One region of the Mesorhizobium sp. WSM4848 genome, then DNA from elsewhere that is predicted to be linked to it. Evidence: predicted binding sites of a transcription regulator. Region 1 holds the regulator's gene; each other region holds the start of a gene.
What was found. The regulator PhoB, encoded in region 1, activates phosphate uptake and scavenging genes when phosphate is short. The targets are predictions, from matches to a motif close to TGTCATNNANCTGTCAT.
Positions count from the first base shown of each region.

Region 1 (7,446 bases):
ACTCGATCTTCTTCTTCACCGGCGCAAGCCGCGAGCCGGAATTGGCCGGTGTCTGGGGCGCGGTCGTCGGATCGTTCCTGACCATGATCGTAACGCTGGCCATCGCCTTCCCGATCGGCGTTTCAGCGGCGATCTATCTTGAGGAATTTGCGCCCAAGAACCGGCTGACGACGATGATCGAAGTGAATATCAACAATCTGGCGGCGGTGCCTTCGATCGTCTTCGGCCTGCTTGGACTTGCCGTATTCCTGAATTTCTTCGGCATGCCGCGGTCAGCCCCGGTGGTCGGCGGCATGGTGCTGGCGCTGATGACCCTGCCGATCATCATTATCGCCTCGCGCGCTTCGCTGCGCGCCGTGCCGCCGTCGATCCGCGAGGCGGCGCTCGGCATCGGAGCGTCCAAGGTCCAGACCGTATTCCATCACGTCCTGCCGCTGGCGATGCCGGGCATCATGACCGGCACCATCCTCGGAATGGCGCACGCGCTGGGCGAAACCGCGCCGTTGCTGATGATCGGCATGGTCGCCTTCATCGTCGACATTCCCGGCGGCTTCACCGATCCCGCGACGATCCTGCCGGTGCAGATATTCATGTGGGCGGATTTCCCGGAAGCTGGATTCCAGCAGAAGACTTCGGCGGCGATTTTGATTTTGCTGCTGTTTTTGGTCATCATGAACGCCATCGCGGTGATACTGCGCAAGCGCTTCGAGCGGCGCTGGTAAGGAGTAGAGGATATGAACATCATGACGGAAGCCGGCGTTGAGCAGAAACTGAGCAGCGGAACCAATGCCCCTTCGATCAAGATGAAGGGCGAAAAGGTCTCTGTTCATTACGGCGAGAAGCGAGCTCTGTTCGACGTGGATATCGATGTCCGCGAGAACCAGGTGACGGCGTTGATCGGCCCATCGGGCTGTGGCAAGTCAACATTCTTGCGGTGCCTGAACCGAATGAACGACACGATCGATATCGCGCGGGTGAGCGGCAAGATCACGCTCGACGGCGAGGATGTCTACGACCCGAAAATCGATGTCGTCGAGCTGCGAGCCCGCGTCGGCATGGTGTTCCAGAAGCCGAACCCGTTTCCGAAGTCGATCTATGAAAACGTCGCCTACGGTCCGCGCATTCACGGCCTGGCCAGGAGCAAGGCCGAGTTGGACGGCATCGTTGAATCGAGCCTGAAGAAGGCCGGCCTGTTCAACGAGGTCAAGGATCGCCTGCTCGAGTCGGGCACCGGTCTCTCCGGCGGACAGCAGCAGCGCCTGTGCATCGCGCGCGCCATCGCCGTATCGCCGGAAGTGATCCTGATGGACGAGCCCTGTTCGGCGCTCGATCCGATCGCCACCGCCCGCGTCGAGGAACTGATTGACGAACTGCGCCAGAACTACACGATCGTCATCGTCACCCATTCGATGCAGCAGGCAGCGCGCGTGTCGCAACGCACGGCGATGTTCCATCTCGGCTATCTGGTCGAGGAGGGCGCGACCGACAAGATGTTCACCAACCCCGACGACAAGCGCACCCAGGACTACATCACCGGCCGATTCGGCTGAGCGGTCCGGCGGCGAATTTCGAACACGAGGACAGTATCATGGGTGAACACACCGTCGCATCTTTCGACGAGGAACTGGAGCACATCGACAGGCTGATCCGCGATATGGACGAGCTCGCCGCCGCGATGGTCGCAGCCTCGATCCGCGCGTTGCTTGCATCAGACAATGCGATGGCGCAGCGCGTCGTCTCGGACGACGCCATCATGGATGCGCGGCAGCGCGAACTCGACGATAGTGCGATCACGCTGATCGCCAAGCGGCAGCCGATGGCGCAAGATCTGCGCGCCGTGGTTGGCGCAATCCGCATGGCCGGCGATCTCGAGCGCATCGGCGACCTGGCCAAGAACATAGCCAAGCGGGTCAGCGCAGTCGGGCAGAGCGCCACGCCGCGTAATCTGTCGCACGGTATCGACACGATGGCGGATCTCGTTCTTGTGCAGCTCCGCGGCGTGGTCGAGCACTATGTGTCGCGCAATGCCGGCGCGTTGAAAGAACTGCGCGCCGACGACCAGAAGATCGACGTGAAATACACGGCGGTTTTTCGCGAACTCCTGACCTACATGATGGAGGATCCGCGCAACATCACCGCCTGCACGCATCTTCTGTTCTGCGCCAAGAATCTCGAGCGTATCGGCGATCATGTCACCAACATCGCCGAAAACGCCTACTTTGTCGTGACCGGGCAGCAATTGCCGGCGGATCGCCCGAAGCTCGACGAAACGACGATGTCGGCGCCGGCGACATGACAGGAGTGACCGGCCGATGATCGCGCCGCGCATCATGGTGGTGGAGGATGAAGAGCCGCTGGGCGTCCTCCTCCGTTACAATCTGGAATCCGAAGGCTATCAGGTCGAGGTGGTGACGCGCGGCGACGAGGCCGAAATCCGGCTGCAGGAGAACGTGCCCGATCTTCTGGTGCTCGACTGGATGGTGCCGGCGGTTTCCGGCATCGAGCTTTGCCGGCGCCTTCGGGTGCGTCCCGAAACCGAGCGGCTGCCGATCATCATGCTGACCGCGCGCGGCGAGGAGAGCGACCGGGTGCGCGGCCTTTCGACCGGAGCCGACGACTATCTGGTCAAGCCGTTCTCGACACCGGAATTCATGGCCAGGGTCAAGGCGCTGCTGCGCCGCGCCAAGCCGGAAGTGCTGTCCAGCGTGCTCAAGGTCGGCGACATCATGCTCGATCGTGAATCGCACAGGGTCTATCGCAAGAAGAGCGAGATCCGGCTCGGGCCGACCGAATTCCGGCTGCTCGAATTCATGATGCGGCACCCGGGCCGGGTCTTCTCGCGCAGTCAGTTGCTCGACAATGTCTGGGGCGAGACGATCTACATCGACGAGCGCACGGTGGACGTCCATGTCGGCCGGTTACGCAAGGCGGTCAACAATGGTCGCATGCCCGATGTCATCCGCACCATCCGTGGCGCTGGCTACGCGATCAGGGAAGACTAGCTGATATTCAGGTGAGGCCGGCCTGCGAATGGCTGAGTCCTCGTTCGGACTCAGGCCACGTCTCTCCTGATCGTGCCGGACTTGCCTTGTGCGCCGGGCGCAAAAACCTCCTGGTCGACGAAGGTCAACGCGCGCATGGCGCAGCCTTCGCGGATCAGCGGCAGCTCGTTCGGCTCGGTGTCGAAGGAAATCGAACCCGAATGCTGGCCGCCGGCGGTCTGGGCGATGGCCTCGCGCAGGGCCGGCTCGATCAGGTCGAAGGCGGCAGCGCTGGCGCCGACCATGGCCACCGGCGCCGGATCGATCAGCGCGAACAGGCTGCCGAGCCCGAAGCCGAGCGCTTCGCCGGCCTTGCGGTAGGCTTCGCGCTCCGGTCCGTCCGTCTCGCGCGCCCGGGCCGCCAGTGCCCGCATCTCGGCGTCGCTGACATCGGCGACCGGCTCTGCGTTCTCGCTCAATTGCCTTGCGTTGCGCCAGATGGCGTAGTTGCCGGCATAGGCCTCGACGCAGCCGCGCCGCCCGCAGCGGCAAAGCGCGCCGCCCGGCCGATGAATCATGTGGCCGAATTCGCCGCCTGAGGAGTGGGTGCCGGTGAACAATTCGCCCTTCAGCACCAGCCCCATGCCGATGCCGTGCGAGAGCAGGATGGCGATGAAATCATCGCGGTAGCGATCCGGGTGGCGCCAGCGCAGCGCCACGGCCATCATGTTGCTGTCGTTCTCCATGATGGCCGGGATGCCGAACTCGCGTTCCAGAATGTCGGCGAAGGCGATGTTCGTCTGCGGCGTGATCGGCGACCACAACATGGCGCGCGCATGGGAATCGGTGATGCCCTGGATCGCCAGCGCGATGCGGGCGACGCTTTGGACATCGAGGTCGGGATCTTCGAGCCGGCGCCGGACGATGGCGACACATTCGCCGATCAGCGCGTCGCGCGACATGGTCAGCGTGTCCAGCCGGCGCTGTTCCTCGGCGACCACTTGTCCGGCATAATCGATGACGGCGACCGACAGGAAATTCAGCGACAACACGACGGTCAACACCGCAGCGGCTTGCGGATTGAGGCTGAGGCCGACCTGCGGTCGGCCGCGTTTCAGCGAAACCGTCTCGCTCGCCTTGCTCTCGGCCAGGATGCCTTCCTGGATCAGGTCGGAAGAGATCGCCGATATGGTCGAATGGCTGAGGCCGGTGGTTGCGGCGATCTCGGTCCGCGACGGCTGGCCTGCGCGGCGTACCGCCGAAATCACCATCGCCCGGTTGCGCCGGCGCAGATCGTCATGGCGGATTCCGACCGACATTTTTGCTTCTCCTCATCGCCGCGGCCGCTCATGAATCGGAAGCCGTCGGTAATGTCCGACAAATACTGGCAGAAGCAGAAGGGCCTGTCATTATTTATTCCGAGCCTCGAAAAAAAGCCAAACAGGACATCAAAATCCGCCAGAATTGGTGTTGACAGGGCTTCGGCGTTGGACCAGTATTTTTTCGAGGCTCGAAAAAATAGAGGCCTTTGTGCCGGCCTTCGGGCCAGTTGGTCGCGCCCTACGCGGCGCAGGGAGGAATATCATGAAGAGATTCGCAGCCGCCATTCTGGCGGGGGTCGCCATGTCGCTGACGCTCGCGTCGGCCGCGCAGGCCAAGGACAAGGTCATTGGCGTTTCGTGGTCGAACTTCCAGGAAGAGCGTTGGAAGACCGACGAAGCCGCCATGAAGGCGGCGATCGAGGCCGCCGGCGACAAATATATTTCCGCTGACGCACAGTCCAATCCCGGCAAGCAGCTGACCGACGTCGAGAGCCTGATCTCGCAGGGCGCCAACGCGCTGATCATCCTTGCGCAGGATGCCTCGGCCATCGGTCCGGCGGTGCAGAAGGCGCTGGACGAAGGCATTCCGGTCGTCGGCTATGACCGGCTGATCGAGAACAAGGACGTCTTCTATCTGACCTTCGACAACCAGGAAGTTGGCCGCATGCAGGCCCGCGAAGTGTTCAAGGTGGCGCCGGAAGGCAATTACGTCTTCATCAAGGGCTCGGGCGCCGACCCGAATGCCGATTTCCTGTTCGCCGGCTCCATGGAAGTGCTCAAGGATGCCATCGACAGCGGCAAGATCAAGAATGTCGGTGAGGCTTATACGGACGGCTGGCTTCCCGCCAACGCCCAGAAGAACATGGAACAGTTCCTGACTGCCAACGACAACAAGGTCGATGCGGTGGTTGCCGCCAATGACGGCACCGCCGGTGGTGTCGTCGCGGCGCTGACGGCGCAAGGCCTGGCCGGATCCGTCCCGGTTTCGGGCCAGGACGGCGACCATGCCGCGCTGAATCGCATCGCGCTGGGCACACAGACCGTATCGGTGTGGAAAGACGCGCGCGAGCTCGGCAAGAATGCCGCCGAGATCGCCTCGCAATTGGCCGACGGCAAGCAGATGACAGACATTGCCGGCGTCAAGGACTTCACCACGCCGGGCGGCAATGTCGTCAAGTCGCTGTTCCTGACGCCGATTGCCATCACCAGGGACAATCTCAACGTCGTCATCGATGCCGGCTGGATCAAGCAGGAAGAGGTCTGCGCCGGCGCGGCGGCGGGCACTGTCCCGGTCTGCAACTGATCCGCCTTCGCCAAAAAACCTGAAACGCCGCGGCTTCACGCCGCGGCGTTTTTTCAAAGAGTTGTTTTTCCGCGTCTCGCGGGTAATTTCTAAGCTGCTTCCGGCATCCGCGGCAGACGGCAACGGTGGGAGGACATCATGACCGAAACGACTTCCAACACGCCGGCCACGGATACAGCTGTCGATCGGGCGCGGGAATCCGAGCTCAGCCCCTTCGGCCGCTTCCTCAAGGCAACCGAGCTCGACATTCGCATGCTCGGCATGGTCGGCGCGCTGCTGGTCATCTGGGTTGGAATCCACATCCTGTCGGGCGGGCTGTTCCTCACGCCGCGCAATCTCTGGAACCTGTCGGTGCAGACGTCCTCGGTGGCGATCATGGCGACCGGCATGGTGCTGGTCATCGTGATGCGCAACATCGATCTTTCGGTCGGCTCCGTCGAAGGGGTGATCGGCATGGTGATGGGCGCTGCGCAAGCAGAATTCCTCATCCGCGTCATGGGATTCCAGCTTGGAAATCCCTGGATATGGGTCATCGCACTGGCTGCCGGCGTGGCGCTCGGCCTCATCATCGGCGCGCTTCAGGGCTTCATCATCGCCTATCTCGAGGTTCCGGCCTTCATCGTGACGCTGGGCGGCCTGCTGATCTGGCGCGGCATGGCGTGGCTGATGACGAGCGGGCGCACCGTCGCGCCGCTCGATGCCACCTTCCAGCTCATGGGTGGCGGGCCGCGTGGCTCGATCGGGGCGACCGCAAGCTGGATCGTCGGCATTCTCGCCTGTGTGGCCGTCGCCTTGATGCTGCTCAACGGCCGGTCGCAGCGCAAGCGCTTCAAATTTCCGCTGCGCCCGGTCTGGGCGGAGAGCTTGCTTGGTGTTGTCGCCTGCGCCGCCATCCTCGGCGCCGTCTGGATAGCCAATTCCTATCCGTGGCCGATCGGCATCGTTCGCCAGTACGCCCAGCGGAACGGCATCACCATCCCCGAAGGCGGGCTGTTCATCGCCCATGGCATCGCCATACCGGTGCTGATCGCCGTCGCAGTCGGCATCGTCATGACCTTCATCACCAGGCGCACCCGTTTCGGCCGCTACGTCTTTGCCATCGGCGGCAACCCGGAAGCGGCGGAACTCGCCGGTATCAACACGCGCTGGGTGACCATGAAAGTGTTCATGATCATGGGCGTTCTGGCCGCGATCAGCGCGGCGATTGCTTCGGCCCGCCTCAACGCGGCGACCAATGCGCTGGGCACGCTCGACGAGCTCCTGGTCATCGCAGCAGCCGTCATCGGCGGCACGTCGCTGGCCGGCGGCTCCGGCACGGTGCTCGGCGCCATGCTGGGCGCGCTTCTGATGCAGTCGCTGCAGTCCGGCATGGTGTTGCTCGGCATCGATTCACCGCTTCAGAGCGTCGTCGTCGGCGCCGTGCTGGTCGTCGCCGTCTGGCTCGACACCGTCTATCGCAAGCGGGTCTGAGCATGATCCCGAGCCGAAGGTCCGCATCAGCGAAACGTGGACATCCGTTTCGGTCCAACATCATGCTCGGCAAAACCATAGAGAGGAACGATCATGGCTGACACGACTGCTCCCACGCCACTGATCGATATGCGCAGCATCTCGATTGCCTTCGGCGGCATTCGCGCCGTCGACGATGCGTCGATCGACCTTTTCCCGGGCGAGGTCGTGGCGCTGCTCGGCCACAACGGCGCTGGAAAGTCGACGCTGATCAAGATCCTGTCCGGCGCCTACAAGCGCGATTCGGGCCAGATCTTTGTCAATGGCGAGGAGGCTTCGATCGCCAATCCGCGCGACGCCAAGAAATACGGCATCGAGACGATCTACCAGA
Region 1 is NZ_JBVVPX010000030.1:24,843-32,288, forward strand. It holds gene pstA (phosphate ABC transporter permease PstA) at 1-722, shown strand, start outside; gene pstB (phosphate ABC transporter ATP-binding protein PstB) at 735-1,550, shown strand; gene phoU (phosphate signaling complex protein PhoU) at 1,589-2,296, shown strand; gene phoB (phosphate regulon transcriptional regulator PhoB) at 2,313-3,002, shown strand; gene AC0L16_RS23995 (ROK family protein) at 3,053-4,300, opposite strand; gene xylF (D-xylose ABC transporter substrate-binding protein) at 4,566-5,606, shown strand; gene AC0L16_RS24005 (sugar ABC transporter permease) at 5,745-7,076, shown strand; gene AC0L16_RS24010 (ATP-binding cassette domain-containing protein) at 7,170-7,446, shown strand, end outside.

Region 2 (7,446 bases), on a different contig from region 1:
TCGACATAGGCGGCGATGACGGTCCGCACCGCACGCCCGGCCGACACGTACCAGACCGCCAGAAGCAGTCCGATGAGGATGCCGATCGCGATGGAGATCACGGCCAGCTCGAGGCTGAGCAGCAGCCCGCCCCAAAGCTTGTCGAAATGCCGCCAGATCAGGTTGAAGTTCAGGGTATAGCCCATGTGTCCCTGTCATTATCGAGGGCTGTCGACGATAAGCAGGCGGAAGGGTGCAAGCCCTTCCGCCTGCTTATCTCAGATGACCGGGAAGCCGGGATGGCGGGCCGGCGGCTCCTGTCCGAAATAGTCCTTGAATGCAGCGTCGTAGAGCGCCGTCTCATGGCCGAACATGGCGGTGGTGAAGGTCGTATTGACGAAGGTCAGCCAGTCGAGGTCGCCTTGCCGAAGTGCGGCGCCGTAAAGCATCGAGAACCAGCTTTTGCCGGCATCGAAGTATTTGTCCGGATTGCGCGAGGCGAGCCAGCGGACCGTCGACAGATCGACGGCGGCGGCGTCGACGCGCTTCGATTCCAGTGCCTGCAGCACGTTGGCCTGCGTGTCTATCTGCATCACCTGCGCCTCCGGCAGGACGACGTGCACATTCGCCTCGGCATCGACATTCTGCAGGATGGAAACCCGCGTCGCCGAACCGCCGGCAAGCAGCTTGTCGAAGGTCTTGTTTTCGGCGTTCGGAAGGGTCAGCAAGGCGATGCCTTCGACGTAATAGGGCCGGGAGAAGTGGATCAGCTGCGAGCGCTGGGCGGTCATGGTCATGAACTGGATCGAAATGTCGACCTTGTTGGTGGTCACGTTCGGAATGCGCTGGGCCGGATCCTGCATGACGAATTCGACCTTGGTCGTATCGTCGAAAAGTCCCTTGGCAAGAATGCGCCCCATGGTGATGTCCATGCCGACCAGTTCGCCGGCATCGTTTTCGAAGTGCCAGGGTGCGTTGGTGCTGCCGGTGCCGACGATCACCTTGCCGCGATCGAGAACGGTGCGCAGCAGGCTGTCCGGCACCGCTTGCGCCGCCGCCTTCTGAACATCGACTGTTGCGGCTGCGCCCACCACTCCGGCCGTTGCAAGCCCGGCCAGTTTCAGAAAATCACGTCTTTTGGATGTGTCGTTCACGGCGACCTCCTTTTCGTGTTGTGTTCCCCTTTGCCGATACATGCATCCGTAAGCTGGCATCAGTAATCTGCTGGATTGTCTCTTACAAAAGACACATGTATCCTGTACAAGACAGATACTAACATCAGGAATCAGCAATGCAAGATGGCAATGCCTTGGCAGTTCGGCCGGACGCCGATCCGGGCGAAGACAGGATTGCGGGCTCCCGCGAAAAGGGTCTCAACCGGGTGCTCCATATTCTGGAGTTTCTTCACGCGAACCAGCGAGCGATCGGGATTGGCGATCTCGCCAAGGGAGTGAATGCGCCGCGCTCGACGATCTACACGCTTGTGCGCTCGCTCGTGGATGCGGGCCTGCTGGAAATGGCCGGCGACGGCAACCGCGTCTATTTCGGGAAGAAGCTTTATCTCTACGGAATGGACTATGTGCGCGGCAACGACCTGCTCAGGAGAGGGCGTCAGGAAGTCGACAATCTTTCGCGCGAGACAGGCGAGACCTCCGAATTGTGCATGCTGCAAAGCGGCCGCTACACGATTGTCCATTCAAGCCCGGGCACCAGGCCGTTCCGGATCAGTTCGGCCACAGGTCTGCAGATCCCGCTTCCCTGGACCGCTTCCGGGCGCCTGCTTCTCGCCGGTTTCGAAAGGGCCGTGATCGAAGACATGGTGTCCGAAGACGATCTCGTCCTGCCGGACGGCCGCAGATTGTTGCTGGGCGACTTCATAGAAGATATCGCTACGGCCGGGGCTGCCGGCTACTGTGTGACCTCAGGTCTTGTCGATGCCTATACAAAGTGCCTTGCCGCGCCGGTCCTTTCAGCTGCCGGCAAGGTCGAGGCGACGATATGCCTGGTGGTTCCCATCGACACTTCCGAGGAGAAGACCGGCGATCTCATCGCCCTGCTGCGCGAACGCGCGGCGAGGCTTTCGATCACGGAATGAGCAGGATTTGTCGCGACCGTAAGCGGGATTCGCTCACGCGATGATGTCGGGGATGATCCGGTCTTCCAGCGCCATCAGCCGGTCTTTCAGGAAAAGTTTTTTCTTCTTCATGCGCTGGATCTGCAGAGGGTCGCAGCTCATGGCGATCATCGCGTTGATGGCCGCGTCGAAATCGGCGTGCTCCTGTTTCAGCCGAGAATATTCGAGGCGGATATCAGCCTGTTCCTGTTCGGACATTATCTACCGTCTGCACGTCTGCGGCGCCCAAAAATGGGCCTGATTGGGCGAGGCCGGAGGTATCTTGCACCGGCGCGCAGCCAATACCACATTTCGTATTGTCGTGGAATGCTACCACGCAGCATTCGACATCGATGCCCGATAGTGGCACACTGTCATTATGCCGTCACAGAAGCGAAATTGCGGTGGGACGCGCCTTGACGGCTGCAATCGAGGAAACCATGAAAGGGAGAACCAATCATGTCTCTTGCATCCCATCTTGATGAGCTGCAGCGGAAACACGGCGACATCGAACGCGAAATCGATGATGCGATGAACCATCCATCGGTCGATGACCTCGAAATCGTGAATCTCAAGCGGCGCAAGCTGGCGCTCAAGGACGAGATTGAGAAATTGAAGGCGAAACCGAAACCCACCACGCACTGACGCTCATCTACGGCGCTGCGCGTCCTTTGGACGCGCAAAGGGCGCTGTCGTGCTTCTGATTTTGGCGCATGGTCGTTTCCGAAAATCCTTTCGGTTTCGGGATCGTGCGGGACAGTGCGCGCTTGGCGCGACCATTTTCTCCGGTGACAACCAATGCCGCCGGAGCGTTTCCTTATTTGTCCGGCGGTTCGATTTGACAGGTTTGCCTGCCTGTCGCCATTGACAAGCCATCTTTGCTCCTCCACCTCATGCCGGGACCTTCTATAGCGCCGCGCCTCCTTTCGGACGCGCAATGGACGCTGTATTTTGATTTTTGCGCAGCCGGAAACCGATTCCGGAATTCGGCGCTAACAAAGGGCAGCCGGCCATGACCGGATATTTTTCTTCACCCTTGCCGCGCCGCACGTCTGTCGGTGTCGACGTCGGCGGCGTGATGGTCGGCGGGGGCGCCCCTGTCGTCGTTCAGTCGATGACCAACACCGACACCGCCGACGTCGACCAGACAGTTGCTCAAGTTGCGGCGCTGCATCGCGCCGGCTCCGAGATCGTGCGCATCACCGTCGACCGCGACGAGAGTGCCGCCGCCGTGCCCGCCATCCGCGAGCGGCTCGAACGGCTCGGCATCAATGTGCCGCTGGTCGGCGATTTCCACTATATCGGCCACAAGCTGCTCGCCGACCACCCGGCTTGCGCCGAGGCGCTGGCCAAATACCGCATCAATCCCGGCAATGTCGGCTTCAAGGACAAGAAGGACCGGCAGTTCGCGGCGATCGTCGAGATCGCGATCCGGTACGACAAGCCGGTGCGCATCGGCGTCAACTGGGGGTCGCTCGACCAGGAGCTTTTGACCAGGCTGATGGACGACAACCAGCGCCGCGGCTTTCCGCTGACCGCGCAGGAGGTAACGCGCGAGGCGATCGTGCAGTCGGCGATCCTTTCGGCCGAAATGGCCGAGGAGATCGGCCTTGGCCGCCAGAAGATCATCCTGTCGGCCAAGGTCAGCGGCGTGCAGGATCTGATCGCGGTCTACACCGAGCTTGCCACCCGCTCCAACCACGCGCTGCATCTCGGCCTCACCGAGGCCGGCATGGGTTCGAAAGGCATTGTCGCCTCGTCCGCGGCGATGGGCATTCTTCTTCAGCAAGGCATCGGCGACACGATCCGCATCTCGCTGACGCCGGAGCCGAACGGCGACCGCACCCGCGAGGTGCAAGTGTCGCAGGAACTGTTGCAGACCATGGGGTTCCGGCAGTTCGTGCCGATCGTCGCCGCCTGCCCCGGCTGCGGCCGCACCACCTCTACCGTGTTCCAGGAACTCGCGCAGAGCATCCAGGCGGATCTGCGCAAGAACATGCCGGTGTGGCGTGAAAGATACCCCGGCGTTGAAAACCTCAAAGTCGCGGTGATGGGCTGCATCGTCAACGGTCCGGGTGAATCCAAACATGCCGATATCGGCATTTCGCTGCCCGGCACCGGCGAGACGCCGACGGCGCCGGTATTCGTCGACGGCAGGAAGGCGGCGACGCTGCGCGGCCCTTCGATCGCCGCCGACTTCGAGAAAATGGTCGCCGACTATATCGAGCAGCGGTTTGGGCAATCCGGCAAGGCCGCGGCGGAGTAGGTCGATGCGGCGCTTCCCTTGGGCGACGCCGATTTTGCTTGGTGGATTGGTTCTGCTCGGTGGGCTGGGCTGGGCGACAGCCGTCCACGCCGATCCGCCGCGCCCCGCCAAGCAGCGGCTGCTCGACCGTGTTTGCAATCTGATCGAGGCGCATGCCGATCAAAACGGCCTGCCCAAGGATTTTTTTGCCCGGCTGATCTGGAAAGAAAGCCGCTTCGATCCCAATGCGGTCAGTCCAGTCGGCGCCGAAGGCATAGCCCAGTTCATGCCGGGCACCGCCAAGATACGCGGTCTCGCCAATTCCTTCGACATCGAGCAGGCCATTCCGGCCTCGGCAAAATATCTCGCCGAGATGAAAACCGGCTTCGGCAATCTGGGCCTGGCCGCCGCCGCCTACAATGCCGGCGAAAGCCGGGTGTCGCGCTGGCTGAGTTCCGGCGGCTTCCTGCCGATGGAGACCGAAAACTACGTTTTGGACATCATGGGCGAGCCGGCCGACAGGTTCACCGACACCGCCTATGCCGGCAGCATCCAGCCGCTCGACAAGAAAGCGAGCTTCGCGGTCGCCTGCCGCAAGCTGCCGGTCATCAAGTCCCAAACCGTGGCCATGGCGTCGATCAACGTCAAGCCGTGGGGCGTGCAGGTGGCCGGCAATTTCCGCCGCGCCGCCGCACTCAATCAATGGACTGGTGTGAAGCGCCGGTTTCCGGCCTTGCTTAACGGCCATGATCCGGTTGTCAGCCGGGTGCGCTCGCCGATCGGCAGGCGCGGCATCTATGCAGTCCGGATCGGCGCCGACTCCAAAGCCAAGGCCGACACCATCTGCCGGAAACTGCAAAGCGCCGGCGGTGCATGCATTGTGGTGCGGAATCGGTGATGGGTACCGACTGATTTTCCCGACAAACCATCGAAGCTGCGCTTTTATTCCACGAAATGCCCAGCAGCGGACGCGTGCTCAGCGCCGAATCGAAAATCGCCTTCCCGACAAAGGAAAGCCTCGCGAAGATGCTGGACCAGACTGGGCTGGTCGTCGAAGAATGGCTCGGCAACTGGCGTGGCGAGCCATACCGTCCGACATCGCCCGAAATCATCCCGATTGGCCGGCTGCGCTAGCCCGGACATTGCTTCGCCTTGAGCGTTTTCCCATTCCTTGATGTGACCGATTGAGCGTACGGATAAGCCAAAGACACCACCGCCCAATTGCGGCGCTGCGCTGACGACGTGCCCACCGATGCAGTTCGTGAGCATCTCGCAGGTTTACATGTTCTGAACCCATGGCACCTCCTCTCCAGCATTTTGCATGCTGAAGAGGAAAACATATTATGGTTCGCATCTGCCGATAATTGGTGTTAATTTCCGTTCATCTGTGACGAATTGGAATAGATATCATCGATCGGCAAGAGACGATGGCTGTGTACCTGGCGGTTGTCGAGGAAGGTGACTTCTCGGCAGCTGCACGCCGGTTGCGGATGACCCCTTCGGCCGTCAGCAAAATCATCGGTCGGCTTGAGTCCCGCCTTGGCGTGCGCTTGCTGCAGCGCTCGACGCGGCGCATCAGCTTGACGGCGGAAGGCAGCACCTATGCCGATAGTGCTCGCCGCATCCTGAACGACATCAAAGAGGCTGAAATTGCGGTTCAACCCGGAGCAGAACCGCGCGGCCGGCTGCGCGTCAGCCTTCCGAGCGCCTTCGGCCATCGCTTGATCGTGCCGATGTTGCCGGCCTTCATCGATCGCTACCCGGCCGTTGAACTCGAGCTGATGTTCACAGATGCGATTGTCGACCTGTTGGCTGAGGCAACCGACGTCGCCGTGCGCGTTGCCGCCCACAACGATTCCAGGCTGGTGGTGCGGCGGCTGGCGCCCAATCGCCGTGTCATTTGCGCATCACCTCGATATCTCGAAAGACATGGCGTGCCGACAACGCCAAACGACCTTCAAGCTCATATCTGTCTTGGCGTCACAGCGCGTGGCGGTCTCAATATCTGGGAGTTCGATGGCCCGGACGGTCTGCAAAGCATGCGTATCCGCAGCCCGATAGAGGCCAACAGCACCGAAGCGCTACGCCGGCTTGCGCTCGCCGGCATAGGCATCATCCGCATGTCGGAAATATTGGTCGGGCCGGATATCAAGGCAGGCAGACTGACCGCGCTGCTCACCGGATACAATCATCCTGACGGAGCGCCAATCTGCGCTGTCTATCCGCCCGGCCGAATTCTGTCGCCACGTGTGCGCGTGTTCGTGGATTTCCTGGCCGAACAGTTCGCCAACCCTCCTTGGCTACACGGCGCGCCATAGGACGGGAGTACAGCTTGGAACAGCGTCAGCTGTTGCGGGCCGCCACGAATTCCGCTGCCTGCTTCAGAAGCACGGCGTCTTCACCATAGGGACAAAGCAAGGCGTGGGCCTGGTCGACGAGGCCTTGAAGCTGGTCGCGCGCCCAGGTGGCGCCGTGCAGCGCCACCAGCGTCGCCTTGCCGGCGGCTGCATCCTTGCCGGTCGCCTTGCCCATCTGGCGCGCATCCGCTGTCAGATCGAGCAGGTCGTCGGCAAGTTGAAAGGCAAGCCCGATCGCCGAGCCGAATTCCGCCAGTCTTTCACGGTCGGCCGCCGGCGCGCCGGCAAGGATTGCGCCCGCCTCGCAGGCGAAGCGGATCAACGCGCCGGTCTTCATCGCCTGAAGCCGGATGATGCCGGCTTCCTCCGGCCGGATACGCTCGGCTTCGAGATCGAGCATCTGGCCGCCGACCATGCCGCCGGCTCCGGCGGCGCGGGCCAGCGCCAGCACCAGCGCCGCCCGCCGTTCGGCCGGCAGCAGTGTCGCTTCGTCGGCAATGATGTCGAAGGCGAGCGCCAGCAAGGCGTCGCCGGCGAGGATGGCGGTCGCCTCGTCGAAGGCCTTGTGCACGGTCGGTTGGCCACGGCGCAGATCGTCGTCGTCCATGGCCGGCAGGTCGTCATGGATCAGCGAATAGCAATGCACGCATTCGAGCGCCGCCGCCACGCGTAGCGCCGCCTCGCCGTCGGCGGAAAACAGCGCGGCGCTTTCCATGACCAGGAAAGGGCGCAGGCGCTTGCCGCCGTTCAGC
Region 2 is NZ_JBVVPX010000035.1:60,787-68,232, forward strand. It holds gene AC0L16_RS26355 (amino acid ABC transporter permease) at 1-185, opposite strand, end outside; gene AC0L16_RS26360 (transporter substrate-binding domain-containing protein) at 258-1,133, opposite strand; gene AC0L16_RS26365 (IclR family transcriptional regulator) at 1,271-2,074, shown strand; gene AC0L16_RS26370 (YdcH family protein) at 2,108-2,311, opposite strand; gene AC0L16_RS26375 (YdcH family protein) at 2,552-2,737, shown strand; gene ispG (flavodoxin-dependent (E)-4-hydroxy-3-methylbut-2-enyl-diphosphate synthase) at 3,105-4,358, shown strand; gene AC0L16_RS26385 (lytic transglycosylase domain-containing protein) at 4,363-5,235, shown strand; gene AC0L16_RS26390 (hypothetical protein) at 5,310-5,471, shown strand; gene AC0L16_RS26395 (LysR family transcriptional regulator) at 5,765-6,655, shown strand; gene AC0L16_RS26400 (polyprenyl synthetase family protein) at 6,681-7,446, opposite strand, start outside.
Region 2: AC0L16_RS26375 (YdcH family protein) is a predicted target of PhoB. The motif match lies at 2,465-2,481, and genes of this name have one in related genera.

Region 3 (7,446 bases), on a different contig from region 1:
AGCAATGATCGCGATCGCGCTGTCATGTCGGCCGAAATTGCTTATCGCCGACGAGCCGACGACGGCTCTCGATGCCACGGTTCAATCGCAAATCCTCGCTCTTCTTCACGAACTACAGCAGGAAGCCGGCATGGCCATGCTGTTCATCACGCATGATCTTAGTGTCGTTGCCGAAATCGCTGACCGGGTCGTTGTGATGTACGCCGGCCGGGTTGTCGAGGAGGGCGATGTCATGCAGATCTTCGACACGCCACGGATGCCTTATACACGCGGGCTGCTGAAGGCCCGACCACAATTACAGCCCGGCCATGCATTTCCCCGGCGGCTTTCTGCCATTCCGGGCAGCCCTCCAGAACTTGCTCATCTGGCAACCGGCTGTTCCTTTCGTCCGCGCTGCAGCCATGCGGCGGCGGACTGCGCACTCCACATGCCGAAACTCGACATGGCCGACGGACACAGCGTTCGGTGTTGGCGTTGGCGTGAAGTCACCGCCGCGGATGCGCAGCCGGAGGCTGTAGCATGAATGCGTCCTTTGCCCATTTCGACACGCCCGACGGCGGTGCGATCCCGGCGTTCAGCGCTCCGTCTTTGCTCGAGGTCGAGGATCTTCGCGTCCATCTGCCACTCCGCACCATGTCGCGATTCCGTTCCAAGAGGTTCATCAAAGCCGTCGACGGGGCATCGTTTTCGATATTTCCTGGTGAGATCGTCGCTCTTGTCGGCGAATCCGGTTCAGGCAAGACAACATTGGGACGCAGCTTGCTGCGGCTGACCCAGCCGAGTTCCGGTCGGGTTCGCTTCAAAGGAGTCGATCTGACGACCCTGACGCCAAAGGAAATGCGTTCCTTTCGGCGACATATGCAGATGGTGTTCCAGGATCCCTATAGCAGCCTCAACCCACGCATGAGCGTCGGGGAAATCGTCGGTGAACCGCTGTCGATCCATCATGCTCATCTGACGCCGCGAGCACGGATCGAGCGCGTGGCCGAACTCCTGTCCCAGGTCGGAATATCCCGGACGCATGGCCCCCGTTATCCGCACAGCTTCAGCGGCGGCCAGCGCCAGCGCATTGCCATCGCCAGGGCATTGTCGACCGAGCCGGACTTCATCGTCGCCGATGAGCCTATTTCGGCTCTCGATGTTTCGGTTCAGGCGCAGATCGTTAATCTGCTCCTGGATCTGAAGGACAAGTTGTCCCTGACGATGCTTTTCATCTCGCATGATCTGCGCACGGTCAGCCACATCGCTGACCGGGTGATCGTCATGTATCTCGGTCGGATCATAGAGATCGCCCCTTCGGCAATGTTCTGGGATGCGCCTGCGCATCCGTATACCGAAGCCTTGCTGGCCGCACTGCCGGCCGAACATCCAAGCCTTCGACGACGAAACCGGGTGGTCCTGAAAGGTGAAGTGCCGAGTGCCTTTTCACCGCCATCCGGCTGCGTCTTTAGAACCAGGTGCCCGATGGCAAGCCCGGAGTGTGCGACGGTTTCACCGCAATTACGGCAGGTTGTGCCCGGTCACTGGACGGCCTGCATCAAACAAAAACCTTTCGAATTGAAAGGATGACAGTGAAATGAAGCGTCGTAAACTCCTGTTGATCATGATCGACGGCGTGAGTTCGGACTATCTTGAGAACCATCGGGTGCGTCTCCCAACTTTGTCTTTGCTCGCCGACAGCGGATACCGCGTTCGCCGAATGCGTTCGGCTGTGCCGGGGACCTCCATGCCCGGTCGGGCTTCGATCCTCACAGGCGTCGAAGCAGACAGGCACGGGGTTTTTGGCAATCGCGTTCTGAGCGACGGAGCATTCATCGCGGCCGAGGTGGAGCATCTTCTTGTGCCGACAATTGCAACCCTTGCTTCACGCGCGGGTTTGGACGTGGCCTGCATCGGGCATGCTCTCGTTGATCCGGAAGATACCTCCGTCTACGTTCCGCCTAGTTGGATGCGCGGGCCCGGCTTCACCAAGGTTCCGAGCGACGGCAGTGCCCCCTATCTTCTGACAGTGAAGGATCCACGCGGTCGCCTGGCGAGGGTTCCCCTGCCCTCCTTCGTTCAGCAATCCGCAAAACCGGATAGCATCTCTCGGGTCACAACGACGCTCATCGACGACCAATTGACCATCTCCGCCACCGCAAGGCTGATCGGCTCACAAGAGCCGCCGGATCTGGTCATCACCGAGATTAATGTCACAGACATTTTCCAGCACGAGTTCGGTTACGAGAGCGAAGAGGCCCATTTCTCAGTCGCTTTTGCCGACTCTCTCGTCGGTTTTTGCCTGGAAACCTTGCGGCGGTCCGAGCGGCTTGACGAATATGTGATTGCAATTGCCAGCGATCACGGCCACGGCAATATCGACACCTCGATCCTGCCCGATCTGGTTATTCCCGGAAAGACATGGAGCTCCGAAGGCGCCACGTTGCATGTCCTGGTCGAGAACGCCGCCGATCGTGCGGAGGTTACGCAAAGGCTGGCCACCGTCGGGGCGGAACCTTGGAGCGATGCACATTTGCCGGTAGGGCTGCGCGAGCGCGTCGCGACCTTCGTGGCTCCGCCGCTGCATGATTTCGAAGAAGTGCCAGCGGGGCATCCTACAGACCAACCGTTCGGTCGCCCGAAATACAAATCCACCCATGGATTTCGACCAGGTATGAGTGCGGACGACCGTATCTGCATCATCTCCGGGGCCGGCCTGCCAAGTGCCGTGGCGGAAGAGGCTGAAGCAACACGCCTCGCGCCGACGCTTGCATCCATCCTTGGGCTACCCACTGAGACATTTCCCGATCTGCCGCTTTTCGAGTAAACAGGTTTTGTGCCCATTTGGGGAATGCAATGGCCGTATCGACAGTTGAAGTGGTGCTTAATGAAACGTTGGGAAGTGGTTCGCTCCGGTATACTCAATGACATCCACGCGGGAGCCTTCGAGAATGGTCGTCTGCCCGGCGATTTTGTCCTGGCGGAACGATTTGGCGTCAATCGACATACCGTGCGCAATGCAATCAAGGCCCTGGAGTCTGAAGGGGCTCTGCGGGTGCAACACGGTGTCGGTACGTTCGTTGCCGACGACTTCATTTCGCATACCTTGGACAGTGATCCGAGATTCACGTTCAAGCTTCTTGGCCAGAACAAGTCGGTGAAGCGGGAGATATTGTCGATCAACGAGATCTCTGTCGAACCGGAATTTGCATCGCATTTGAAGATCGCGCCCTCAGCGCTCGTTATTGCCGTAAGGTCGAGTTCGTTCATCAACGATTGGCCCTTGGCGACCGGAACCGCATATTATCCCGTCGAGCGCGTTCCTGGTCTCGCCACCGCGTTCGAGGGGCTGAACTCTCCGACAGCGGCCCTGAAGCGTTGTGGCATCCCGCAATACAAGCGAAAATGGACGCGGATAACGGCCAGAAGGCCTACCCAACAGGAAGCCCTTTTGTTGCGAATATCTTCGTCCAGTCCAGTGCTGTTTGAAACCAATGTCGATGTGACACCAGACGGATTGCCGATCAAATACGCCTTCAGCGTTATCCGAGCCGACAGATATGAATATCTGATAGAAGGCGACGGCTAAACCGAGATTGCCGGCGAATGGAAAGGGAGCTTGTGAGTGGCTTCAACCTTCCAAACGACGGTATCTTCCCTCCTCGGATCAACACTTTTTTACCAGAACAGCGTCTTGTCATTAAAGTGTTGCAAAGTGCTTCTAACTAGATACCTAGATATCTATGTATCAACTTAGGTCTGGTCCGTTATCCACGCCTCAATCGAGCGGCGAATGCAAGTGCGCAATCAAATGGAAAAAAGGCAGCGATGGATGGCGGTTCTGGCGCGAACCATGTGCGAAGACCTTGAGCGCGCATGGAGCGATCTGCCCACCGCACCACAATATGAATGGCTGCGTCGGCCCGAGACCGGCCTCGTCCTGTTGCGTGGACGGGCAGGCGGTACCGGCAGCCCCTTTAACCTCGGTGAGGCCACGATGACCCGATGTGCGCTGAGGCTAGCCGACGGCACGACGGGGTTCGCCTTCGTGCTCGGACGCGACCAACGCCAGGCGGAACTGGCGGCAGTCTTCGATGCGCTTCTTCAAAGGGCGGATGAAGTCGCGGCCGAGAGTCATGAATTGGTCGCTCGATTCGAAGCAATACAAGCGAGCCGCCGTGAGCTGAAGAGCCGCAAGGCGGCTTCCACAAAGGTCGATTTTTTTGCAATGGCGCGAGGCACGAGTCCGGAATGAGCAGCATTATGGACACTTCCGGGATCGAGCCCGGATTCACGCATCCCGTCTTCGATAGCCAAGACACGTTCCGCCGTATCCTGGATGCCTATGCATATGTGGGCCGTCCGCAAACGCTCGGCTCTGAAACTACGGCAGTTGGACCGCTCGCACCGGCGACCGTCTCCGCTTGCCTCACATTGGCAGACTTCGAAACACCGATCTGGCTCGATTACCGATCCAGCGGCGACGAGGTCCGCAATTACCTTCGGTTTCACTGCGCTACACCGTTCGTGGTTGGCGCGGAAGAAGCGGCATTTGCCATCGTGACGGATCCGGTGACGATGCCACGCCTGGCAGAGTTTCATCTCGGAACCGAGTTGGAGCCGCAGACTTCGACAACCATTATTGTCCAGGTCCCCTCCTTTACTGCCGGTTCACCGGTTCGGTGGCGTGGGCCTGGGATCCAGCACGAGGCCTCGGTCGCCATTGAGGGGCTTCCGTCGTGGTTCTGGGGAGAGTGGCAGCTCAATCAGGAGCTTTATCCAATCGGGGTGGATGTCCTCTTTACCTCCGGAAACGCAATCATTGCTCTTCCTCGCAGCATATCGGTGGAGATCTAAATGGCATATGTGGCTGTTAAAGGGGGCGAGCAGGCTATTCTCAACTCGCACCGCTTGATCGCAGAGGATAGGCGCGGCGATCCTGAAGTCCCCGAACTTGCGGTTACTCAGATTGCCGAGCAACTCGGTCTCGCTGTCGATCGGGTGATGTGCGAGGGCTCGGTCTACGACAGAGAGCTTGCAGCGCTCGCATTGAAGCAGGCTCAGGGCGACGCAGTCGAGGCGATCTTCCTACTCCGGGCTTTCCGGACGACCCTGCCGCGCTTTGCGGTGTCGAAAGCGATCAATACGGATCGGATGGCCATCCTGCGACGGATCTCTGCCACCTTCAAGGACGTTCCGGGAGGCCAGGTCCTCGGTTCGACCTACGAATACACGCATCGGCTGCTTGATTTCGACCTCGTCGACAACGCTGAAGTCGAGGAGCTGAAAGCGGAACTTGGTGAGACCCCGCTTGACGCCAATTGTCCGCGTGCTTTCGACAGCATCTCGGATGAAGGCCTGATCGAAGCCGAAGTGCCTGCGCCAGATGAAGCCTCGGTGTTCGATCTAACGCGAGAGCCTCTGGCGCTACCGGCCGGTCGCGATCAGCGTTTGCAGAACCTTGCACGTGGCGATGAAGGATTTGTCGTGGGATTGGCCTATTCCGCCCTGCGCGGCTATGGCGCAGCCCATCCCTATGTCGGCGAAACCCGGGTCGGAGACGTCGCGATCGAGCTCATTCCCGAGGAACTGGGCTTTCCCGTTTCGATAGGAGACATCACCGTCACGGAATGCCAGACGTTGGACTTGTTTGCGGGCTCGGACGACGAACCAGCACGCTTCACGCGGGGATATGGTCTCTCCTTTGGAAAGAGTGAGCGCAAGGCGATGGGAATGGCGATCGTCGATCGGTCGTTGCGGTCGCGCGAATATGGCGAGGATGTGAAATACCCCGCACAGGACGAGGAATTTGTGCTTTCTCATACCGACAATCTCGAGGCAGCCGGGTTCGTCTCACATTTGACCTTGCCTCACTACGTCGATTTTCAGGGTGACCTGCAGTTCATTCGACAGCTGCGCGAGGCGCAAGTCGGCAGCCGTTCAACCAAGGAGGCGGCGGAATGACTGGCATTCGTGAAGATGCGGCCAAGCGTAGCCGCCAGACGTACAACTTTGCCTATCTCGACGAGCAGTCCAAACGGATGATCCGTCGGTGCATCTTGAAGGCGATGGCCGTTCCCGGCCTGCAGGTTCCATTTGGCAGTCGCGAGATGCCGCTAGCCTACGGATGGGGTACTGGTGGCATACAAGTGACAGCCAGTGTCATCGGCCCCAACGACACGCTCAAGGTGATTGACCAAGGTGCGGATGACGCCACGAACGCGGTCTCGATCCGCCGATTTTTCAAGAGCGTGGCTGGAATCGAGACGAGCGAACAAACCGCTGCGGCCACAATCATTCAGACACGCCATCGCGTGCCCGAAACGCCTCTCAGAGAGGGTCAAGTCATCGTCTACCAGGTTCCCTCGCCAGAACCGTTGCGCAGTCTGGAACCGCGGGAATCTGAGACGCGGAAAATGCATGCCTATGCAGAATACGGCTTGATGAGCGTCAAGCTCTACGAAGACATTGCGCGCTTCGGCCATATTGCCACGGCTCACAGCTACCCGGTCATGACCAACGGGCGATATCTGATGTCACCGTCGCCTGTTCCCAAATTCGACAACCCGAAGATAGCGAACAGTCCGGCGATCCAGCTTTACGGTGCTGGTCGCGAGAAGCGAATCTATGCGGTCCCGCCTTACACGCAAGTGCACAATCTTGACTTCGAAGACCATCCGTTCCGAGTGCAAAAATGGAGGCAATGCTGCGCGCTTTGTGGAGCGACCGACAGTTACCTCGACGAGATTGTCGTGAATAACAGCGGGCATCGAATGTTCGTTTGCTCCGACACCGACTACTGCGCAACCCGTCGAGACCATGGTCACGTTGGACCGGAGGGTCAAGGCAGGGCTCCATTTGAATCGTTCCCGACTTCTAAAATCAAAAAGGGATCGCAATTACGATGAGAACGGCAATTCAGGTCCAACCCAAGCGCCGACAATCACTGCTCTCCGTGCAAAATCTTACGAAGGGCTATGGAAAGACGATCGGCTGCCAGAACATTTCCTTCAACCTCTTCCCAGGGGAGATCATCGCCATTGTTGGCGAATCCGGATCCGGCAAGTCGACCTTGCTCAACTGCCTTTCGGGTCGGTTGATGCCAGATACCGGGTCCGTAGTTTACGACCTCCATGACAAGGGGCCAACGGATATTCTGACATTGTCAGAGCCGGAGCGCCGCAAGCTGATGCGTACCGATTGGGGACTTGTGCACCAGAACCCGCGCGATGGCCTCAGAATGGAAGTCAGCGCAGGAGGCAACATAGGCGAGCGGCCGATGGCCACCGGTGCCCGACACTATGGCCACATACGGCAAGAGGCTCAGAAGTGGCTCGCCCGGGTCGAGATTGATCTGCGGCGCACGGATCATCACCCGAGAACCTTTTCCGGCGGCATGCAGCAACGCCTGCAGATCGCCAGAATTCTCGTCACCAAGCCGCGCCTCGTCTTCATGGATGAGCCGAC
Region 3 is NZ_JBVVPX010000027.1:37,918-45,363, reverse strand. It holds gene AC0L16_RS22605 (ABC transporter ATP-binding protein) at 1-523, shown strand, start outside; gene AC0L16_RS22600 (ABC transporter ATP-binding protein) at 634-1,569, shown strand; gene AC0L16_RS22595 (alkaline phosphatase family protein) at 1,577-2,806, shown strand; gene phnF (phosphonate metabolism transcriptional regulator PhnF) at 2,867-3,568, shown strand; gene phnG (phosphonate C-P lyase system protein PhnG) at 3,773-4,234, shown strand; gene phnH (phosphonate C-P lyase system protein PhnH) at 4,231-4,836, shown strand; gene AC0L16_RS22575 (carbon-phosphorus lyase complex subunit) at 4,837-5,943, shown strand; gene AC0L16_RS22570 (alpha-D-ribose 1-methylphosphonate 5-phosphate C-P-lyase PhnJ) at 5,940-6,887, shown strand; gene phnK (phosphonate C-P lyase system protein PhnK) at 6,884-7,446, shown strand, end outside.
Region 3: phnG (phosphonate C-P lyase system protein PhnG) is a predicted target of PhoB. The motif match lies at 3,675-3,691, and genes of this name have one in related genera.

Region 4 (7,446 bases), on a different contig from region 1:
GCCTGCCTGCCGCGCACGACGCGCATCAAGACGATGGAGGCGTGATATGTATGTCGCGGTAAAAGGCGGTGAAGCGGCCATTGCCAACGCCCACGCCCTGCTCGCCGACCGCCGCCGCGGCGACCGTTCCGTGCCGGCGCTTCGCCTCGACCAGATCGTCGAGCAGCTGGCGCTCGGCGTCGACCGGGTGATGAGCGAAGGTTCGCTCTACGACCGTGAATTGGCGGCGCTGGCCATCGTTCAGGCGCGCGGCGACATGATCGAGGCGATCTTCCTGGTCCGCGCCTATCGCACCACGCTGCCGCGCTTCGGCTACACCAGGGCGATCGACACCGGCGCGATGCTGGTCGAGCGGCGCGTATCGGCGACCTACAAGGATCTTCCCGGCGGCCAGTTGCTCGGCCCGACCTTCGACTACACGCACAGGTTGCTCGATCCCGAGCTTGCCGCCGGCGGCGATGTCGCCGAGCCGCTGCAGCGCGCCAGCGACGCGGACGCCATGCCGCGTGTCTCCGCCATCCTCGCCCGCGAAGGCCTGATCGAACCCGACGGCGACATGCCGCAGGACCATATCCCCGGCGACATCACCCGCGAGCCGCTGGAATTTCCGATGGCGCGCGACATCCGCCTGCAGGCGCTGTCACGCGGCGACGAGGGTTTTTTGCTGGCGCTCGGCTATTCCACCCAGCGCGGCTATGCCCGCAACCATCCGTTCGTCGGCGAGGTTCGCATCGGCGAGGTCGAGCTGGAACTCGACGTGCCGGAGCTGCCATTCGCCGTACCGCTCGGTTCTGCGCGTGTCACCGAGTGCCAGATGGTCAACCAGTTCAAGGGCTCGGCCAAGGCGCCGCCGCAATTCACCCGCGGCTACGGCCTCGTCTTCGGCCAGAGCGAGCGCAAGGCGATGGCCATGGCGCTATGCGACCGCGCGCTTCGTGCAACCGAATTCGGCGAAGACGTCGTCGCCGCGGCCCAGGACGAGGAGTTCGTCATCTCGCACTCCGACAATGTCCAGGCGACCGGCTTCGTCGAGCACCTCAAGCTGCCGCACTATGTCGACTTCCAGGCCGAGCTCGATCTGGTGCGCCGCATGCGCGCCGAGCATGACGCCCGCGAGAACGGCGGCAAGATGGAAGAAAAAAGGGAGGCCGCGGAATGACCGCACAACCGACCGATATCGCCACCTACAACTTCGCCTATCTCGACGAGCAGACCAAGCGGATGATCCGCCGCGCGATCCTCAAGGGCATCGCCATTCCCGGTTATCAGGTGCCGTTCGCCTCGCGCGAAATGCCGATGCCCTATGGCTGGGGCACCGGCGGCGTCCAGGTCACCGCCTCGATCATCGGCCCCGACGATGTGCTGAAGGTCATCGACCAGGGCGCCGACGACACCACCAATGCCGTCTCGATCCGCGCCTTCTTCAGGAAGGTCGCCAATGTCGCCGTCACCACCGAGACGGCCAAGGCGACCATCATCCAGACCCGTCACCGCATTCCCGAACATCCGCTGACATCGGGCCAGGTGCTGGTCTATCAGGTGCCGATCCCCGAGCCGCTGCGCTTCCTCGAACCGCGCGAGACGGAAACGCGGAAAATGCATGCGCTGGAGGAATACGGCCTCATGCATGTAAAACTCTACGAAGACATCGCCAGGCACGGCCGCATCGCCACCACCTACGCCTACCCGGTCAAGGTCGAGGGTCGCTATGTGATGGACCCGTCGCCGACGCCGAAGTTCGATAACCCGAAAATGCACCGTTCACCGGCTCTGCAGCTGTTTGGCGCCGGCCGCGAAAAGCGCATCTATGCGCTGCCGCCTTTCACCGACGTGATCAGCCTCGACTTCGAGGACCATCCGTTCGAGGTGCAGACCTTCGACCAGCCCTGCGCACTGTGCGCAGCCGAGAACGTCTATCTCGACGAGGTCATCCTCGACGACCATGGTGGCCACATGTTCGTCTGCTCCGATACCGACCATTGCGAGAAACGGCGCGAGCGAGGCCATCGCGGCCACCTTGCGCCCGAGACGATGGAGCCAGCGCAATGAGCGACGAGCCGCTGCTGCGCGTTTCAGCGCTGTCAAAATTCTACGGCTCGCGCATTGGTTGCGAAAACGTCAGCTTCGACCTTTGGCCGGGCGAGGTGCTGGCTGTGGTCGGCGAATCCGGATCCGGCAAGACGACGCTGCTCAACTGCCTGTCGACCAGATTGCTGCCGAGCTCCGGCACCGCCAGTTACCGCATGCGCGACGGCCAGTTCCGCGAGCTTTACCGCATGAGCGAGGCCGAGCGCCGCTTCCTGATGCGCACCGACTGGGGTTTTGTCCACCAGAATCCCACCGACGGGCTGCGCATGACGGTGTCGGCCGGCGCCAATGTCGGCGAGCGGCTGATGGCGGTCGGCGACCGCCACTATGGCAATATCCGCGCCACCGCCGTCGACTGGCTGTCGCGCGTCGAGATCGACGAGGACCGTATCGACGACGAACCACGCGCCTTTTCCGGCGGCATGCGCCAGCGCCTGCAGATCGCCCGCAACCTCGTCACCGGGCCGCGGCTGGTGTTCATGGACGAGCCGACCGGCGGCCTCGACGTTTCGGTGCAGGCGCGCCTGCTCGACCTGTTGCGCGGCCTGGTCACCGATCTCGGCCTGGCGGCCATCGTCGTCACCCACGACCTTGCGGTGGCGCGTCTGCTGTCGCAACGCATGATGGTGATGAAGGACGGCCGCGTCGTCGAAAGCGGCCTCACCGACCGCGTGCTCGATGATCCGCGCGCGCCCTACACCCAGCTACTCGTTTCTTCGATCCTGCAGGTGTAACCATGGCAACCCCGCTCGTCGTCGCCGATGTCGCCAAGAGCTTCACCATGCATCTGCGTGACGGCATCAAACTGCCTGTCGTCGCCGGCGTGTCGTTCTCGATCAGGAGCGGCGAATGTGCCGTGCTCGGCGGCCCCTCCGGCGCCGGCAAGAGCTCGATCCTGAAGATGCTCTACGGCAATTATGCCGTCGACGCAGGCCAGATCATCGTCCAGCACGAGGACGGGCTCATCGATCTGGCGACGGCCAGCCCACGCACCGTGCTTGCCGTGCGCCGCCTCACGATCGGCTATGTCAGCCAGTTCCTGCGCACCGTGCCGCGCGTCTCGGCGCTGGATGTCGTCGCCGAACCGCTGGTCGAGCGCGGCGAGGACCGTGAGGTCGCGCGCAACAAGGCACGCGCCTTGCTGGCGCAACTCAACCTGCCGGAAAAGCTCTGGATGCTGCCGCCGGCGACCTTTTCCGGCGGCGAGCAGCAGCGCGTCAACATCGCGCGCGGCTTCATAACCGAGCACCCGATCCTGCTGCTCGACGAACCGACCGCTTCGCTCGACGCCAGCAACCGCGACGTGGTGATTGCGCTGATCGCGGCCAAGAAGGCGGCCAGCGTCGCCCTGCTTGGCATCTTCCACGACCACGACGTGCGCGAGGCAGTGGCCGACCGCGTCATCGACGTGACCGCTTTTGCCGCCGGGAAAATCGCCGCGTGACCCGAAAACTGTCGGAAACGCCGCTTGTCCACGAGACAGCGGAAGTCGACAACTCGACGCTCGGCCGCTGGACCGAGATCGCCGAAGGCTGCCGGCTTTCGGAAAGTACGGTCGGCGACTATTCCTACATGATGCAGGACTGCAGTGCCTGGTGCGCGACGATCGGCAAATTCGCCAACATCGCCGCCAGCGTGCGCATCAACGCCACCAACCATCCGACCTGGCGGCCGACGCTGCACCATTTCACCTATCGCGCCTCGGACTATTGGGACGACGCCGAGCACGAGAGCGAATTTTTCGCGCAGCGCCGCGCCAAACGGGTCACCATCGGCCACGACACCTGGCTTGGCCACGGCTCGACCATCCTGCCCGGCGTCAGCGTCGGCGATGGCGCAGCGGTCGGCGCCGGCGCCGTGGTGTCGAAGGACGTCGCGCCCTACACCATTGTCGGCGGCGTGCCGGCCAAACCGATCCGCGAACGCTTCGACCGCCGTACGGCGGAACGCTTTCAGGCACTCGCCTGGTGGGATTGGGACCATGCCCGCCTGCGCGCCGCGCTCGACGATTTTCGCGCGCTTTCGGCGGAAGCATTTCTGGAAAAATACGGCGGTTAGTGAATGGTCAATAGTGAATGGCGGCAGGGAAGCCGTTCTTATCACCATTCACCATTCACCATTCACCATTCACCATTCACCATTCACCATTCACCATTCACCATTCACCATTCACCATTCACTTGATCGAACTGCGGCCGCCGGCTCGCCCCCTTCCAGGCTGTGGACAGTAACAAATCTGACATCAATCCGACACCGCGGCTTCACGCGGCTGCGCTAGCCAAGGTTAACAGACCTTCGAAACGCGACTGGACTGGAACTTGCCTATGTCAGCAACCGCAGCCACGCTCGAAATCCGCGGCGTCACCCGTCGGTTTGGCAGGAACACCGCCGTCAGCAATGTCGAGATCTCGATCCCGCACGGCCAGATGGTCGGCATCATCGGCCGCTCCGGGGCCGGAAAGTCGACGCTTTTGCGGATGATCAACCGCCTCATCGATCCCAGCCAGGGCTCGATCTTCTTTGACGGCGCCGAAGTCTCCAGCCTGCGCGGCTCGCTGCTCAGGCGCTGGCAGCGCGATTGCGCCATGATCTTTCAGCAATTCAACCTGGTGCCGCGCCTTGACGTTTTGACCAATGTGCTGCTCGGGCGGCTCAATCACCGCTCGACCCTTGTCAATCTGCTCGGTGTCTTCTCCCGCGAGGAACGGGCCGAGGCAATCGCCGCGCTCGAACGTCTCGACATCGCCCGCACGGCTCTGCAGCCAGCCGGCACCTTGTCCGGTGGCCAGCAGCAGCGCGTTGCGATTGCCCGCGCCATGATGCAGCAGCCGAAAGTCATCCTCGCCGACGAGCCGATCGCCTCGCTCGACCCGCTCAACGCCAAGGTGGTGATGGATTCGCTGCAGGACATCAATCTGCGCGAGGGCCTCACCGTCGTCACCAATCTGCACACGCTGGATACCGCGCGCACCTATTGCAACCGCATCATCGGCATGGCCGCCGGCAAGGTGGTGTTCGACGGCCCGCCCGAAGACCTCAATCGGGAGGCCGTGCGCATGGTCTATGGCGCCAACAGCAATGGCGGTGAAATCTCCGAGGCGATCACCTCGACCAGCGTTGCCATCAAGCAAAAGATCGCCGCATCCGCCGGACCGCTCGAGCCGGCATTTCCCGGCTATTAGCTCCAAGATCCCGGCCAGTGGATACCGGTATACGAGTATACGAAAGCAGACGACGACAGAGCGCCCGGACCGCCAGTCCGCATCAAGGCCGGCGTAAAACGCTTCCGGCGCGACGCCGGAACCAACAGGAGAGACGCGAAATGTTTAGAAAAATACTTTTCGGTGCCGTTTCCATCTTCGCCATGGCGGTGGGCGCGGTTCAGGCACAGGACCTGAAGGAATTCCGCGTCGGCATTCTGGGCGGCGAGAACGAAGCCGACCGCCTGCGCAACTACCAGTGCTTCGCCGACCACATCAAGCAAGTCCTCGGCGTCGAAAAAGTTTCGCTGTTCCCGGCCGCTGACTACGACGGCGTCATCCAGGGCCTGCTCGGCGGCACGCTCGACTTTGCCGAGCTCGGCGCTTCCGCCTACGCCAAGGTCTATCTCGAAAACAAGGACGCGGTTCAACCGATCCTGACGACGATCCAGACCGACGGCTCGACCGGCTACCGTGCGGTCATGGTCGCGCGTGCTGATTCCGGCATCAAGACGCTCGCCGACATGAAGGGCAAGAAACTCGGTTTCGCCGATCCCGATTCGACTTCTGGTTACCTGATCCCGGTCACGTCACTGCCCAAGGACATCGGCATGGATGTGAAGAGCTACTTCGCGTCGACCGGTTTCGGCGGCGGCCATGAACAGCTTGTCCTTGAAGTCCTCAAGGGCACGTTCGATGCCGGCACCACCTGGGCTTCCGGCGTCGGCGACTTCAACGACGGCTACAGCTCGGGCAATCTGCGCAAGATGGTCGACAAGGGCGTCCTCAAGATGGATGACCTTGTCGAACTGTGGCAGTCGCCGCTGATCCCGAACGGCCCGCTGGTCTTGCGTACGTCGATCGACGCCGGCGCCAAGCAGAAGATCACCGATTTCCTGACCAAGCTTCCGGAAACCGATCCGGCCTGTTTCTCGGCGATTCAAGGCGGCGATTACAAGGGCTATTCGCCGGTTACCCCGGAATTCTACCAGCCGATCATCGACGCCCGTAAGGCGAAGATCGGCTCGTAAAGCAAACTGCCAAAACGCCGCCGGAGCCATGTGCTGCCGGCGGCGTTGCCGCATCCGGGGCCGGGGATCTATCGATGAGTGCGACCGACGTTTACCGCGCGCCCGCGCTTTCACCCGAGGCAGCCACCGTCGAGCGGCACTGGCGCGACCTCGCCGCCCGCCGGCGCCTTTACACGATCGGCGGCCTGGTTTTCCTGTTTCTTGCACTCTCTGGCTCGCTCTGGTTCGCCAACGAAACCAACGCCGGAAAGTTCTTCGATCGCCTTCCCTATGTCGCCGACTTTTTCGCCGAGTTGAAGCCACGCGACTGGTTCGACCCGGCGCGCGCGCTGTTCGACCTACCGTCCCCCTATGACGACGGCAGCCTCAAGTTCGACTACCCGGAGGGCCGGGTCTACCTGACCCAGAGCATCTACATTCCGGAGTATTTCCACCGGATGGTCGAGACGCTGAACATCGCCCTGTTTTCGACGCTGGTGGGCGCCACGTTCGGTTTCCTGCTCTGCTTCTTCGCTGCAGGCAATATCACGGCCAGCCGCTGGCTCCGTTTCTTCACGCGCCGCTTCCTTGAAATTGTCCGCGCCTTTCCGGAAATTGTCATTGCGGGCTTTTTTCTGGCGATTTTCTCATTAGGACCAATTCCTGCGATCATTGCGGTCAGCATCCATACCGTCGGCGCGCTCGGAAAAATGTTCTTCGAAGTCGTCGAAAATGCCGACATGAAGCCTGAAGAAGGCTTGCGGGCCGTAGGCGCCAATTGGGTCGAACGGGTGTGGTTCGGCATCGTGCCTCAGGTCCTGCCCAACTTCATCAGCTATTTCCTGCTCCGCTTCGAGATCAATGTGCGCGCTTCGACCATACTTGGCGCCGTCGGCGCCGGCGGCATCGGCGAATCCCTGCGTCTTTCGATCGGCCGAGGCCATGAGGCCAAGACCATCGCCATCGTCTTTCTGCTGTTCTGCACGATTGTCGCCGTCGACCAGTTTTCAGCATGGCTGAGACACCGTCTTGTCGGCCGGCAGGCGTTCGCATACGGGCGCGGAGAGTAGTGCAATGAATGCTGAGGCCATCAACGACATCGCCGCTCGCCATCCGGACGCGTTCCGGCGCTCGCTGTGGAAACGCTA
Region 4 is NZ_JBVVPX010000039.1:46,049-53,494, reverse strand. It holds gene phnH (phosphonate C-P lyase system protein PhnH) at 1-45, shown strand, start outside; gene AC0L16_RS27940 (carbon-phosphorus lyase complex subunit) at 47-1,159, shown strand; gene AC0L16_RS27935 (alpha-D-ribose 1-methylphosphonate 5-phosphate C-P-lyase PhnJ) at 1,156-2,049, shown strand; gene phnK (phosphonate C-P lyase system protein PhnK) at 2,046-2,822, shown strand; gene phnL (phosphonate C-P lyase system protein PhnL) at 2,825-3,532, shown strand; gene AC0L16_RS27920 (DapH/DapD/GlmU-related protein) at 3,529-4,146, shown strand; gene phnC (phosphonate ABC transporter ATP-binding protein) at 4,413-5,270, shown strand; gene phnD (phosphonate ABC transporter substrate-binding protein) at 5,411-6,319, shown strand; gene phnE (phosphonate ABC transporter, permease protein PhnE) at 6,394-7,368, shown strand; gene phnE (phosphonate ABC transporter, permease protein PhnE) at 7,373-7,446, shown strand, end outside.
Region 4: phnC (phosphonate ABC transporter ATP-binding protein) is a predicted target of PhoB. The motif match lies at 4,326-4,342, and genes of this name have one in related genera.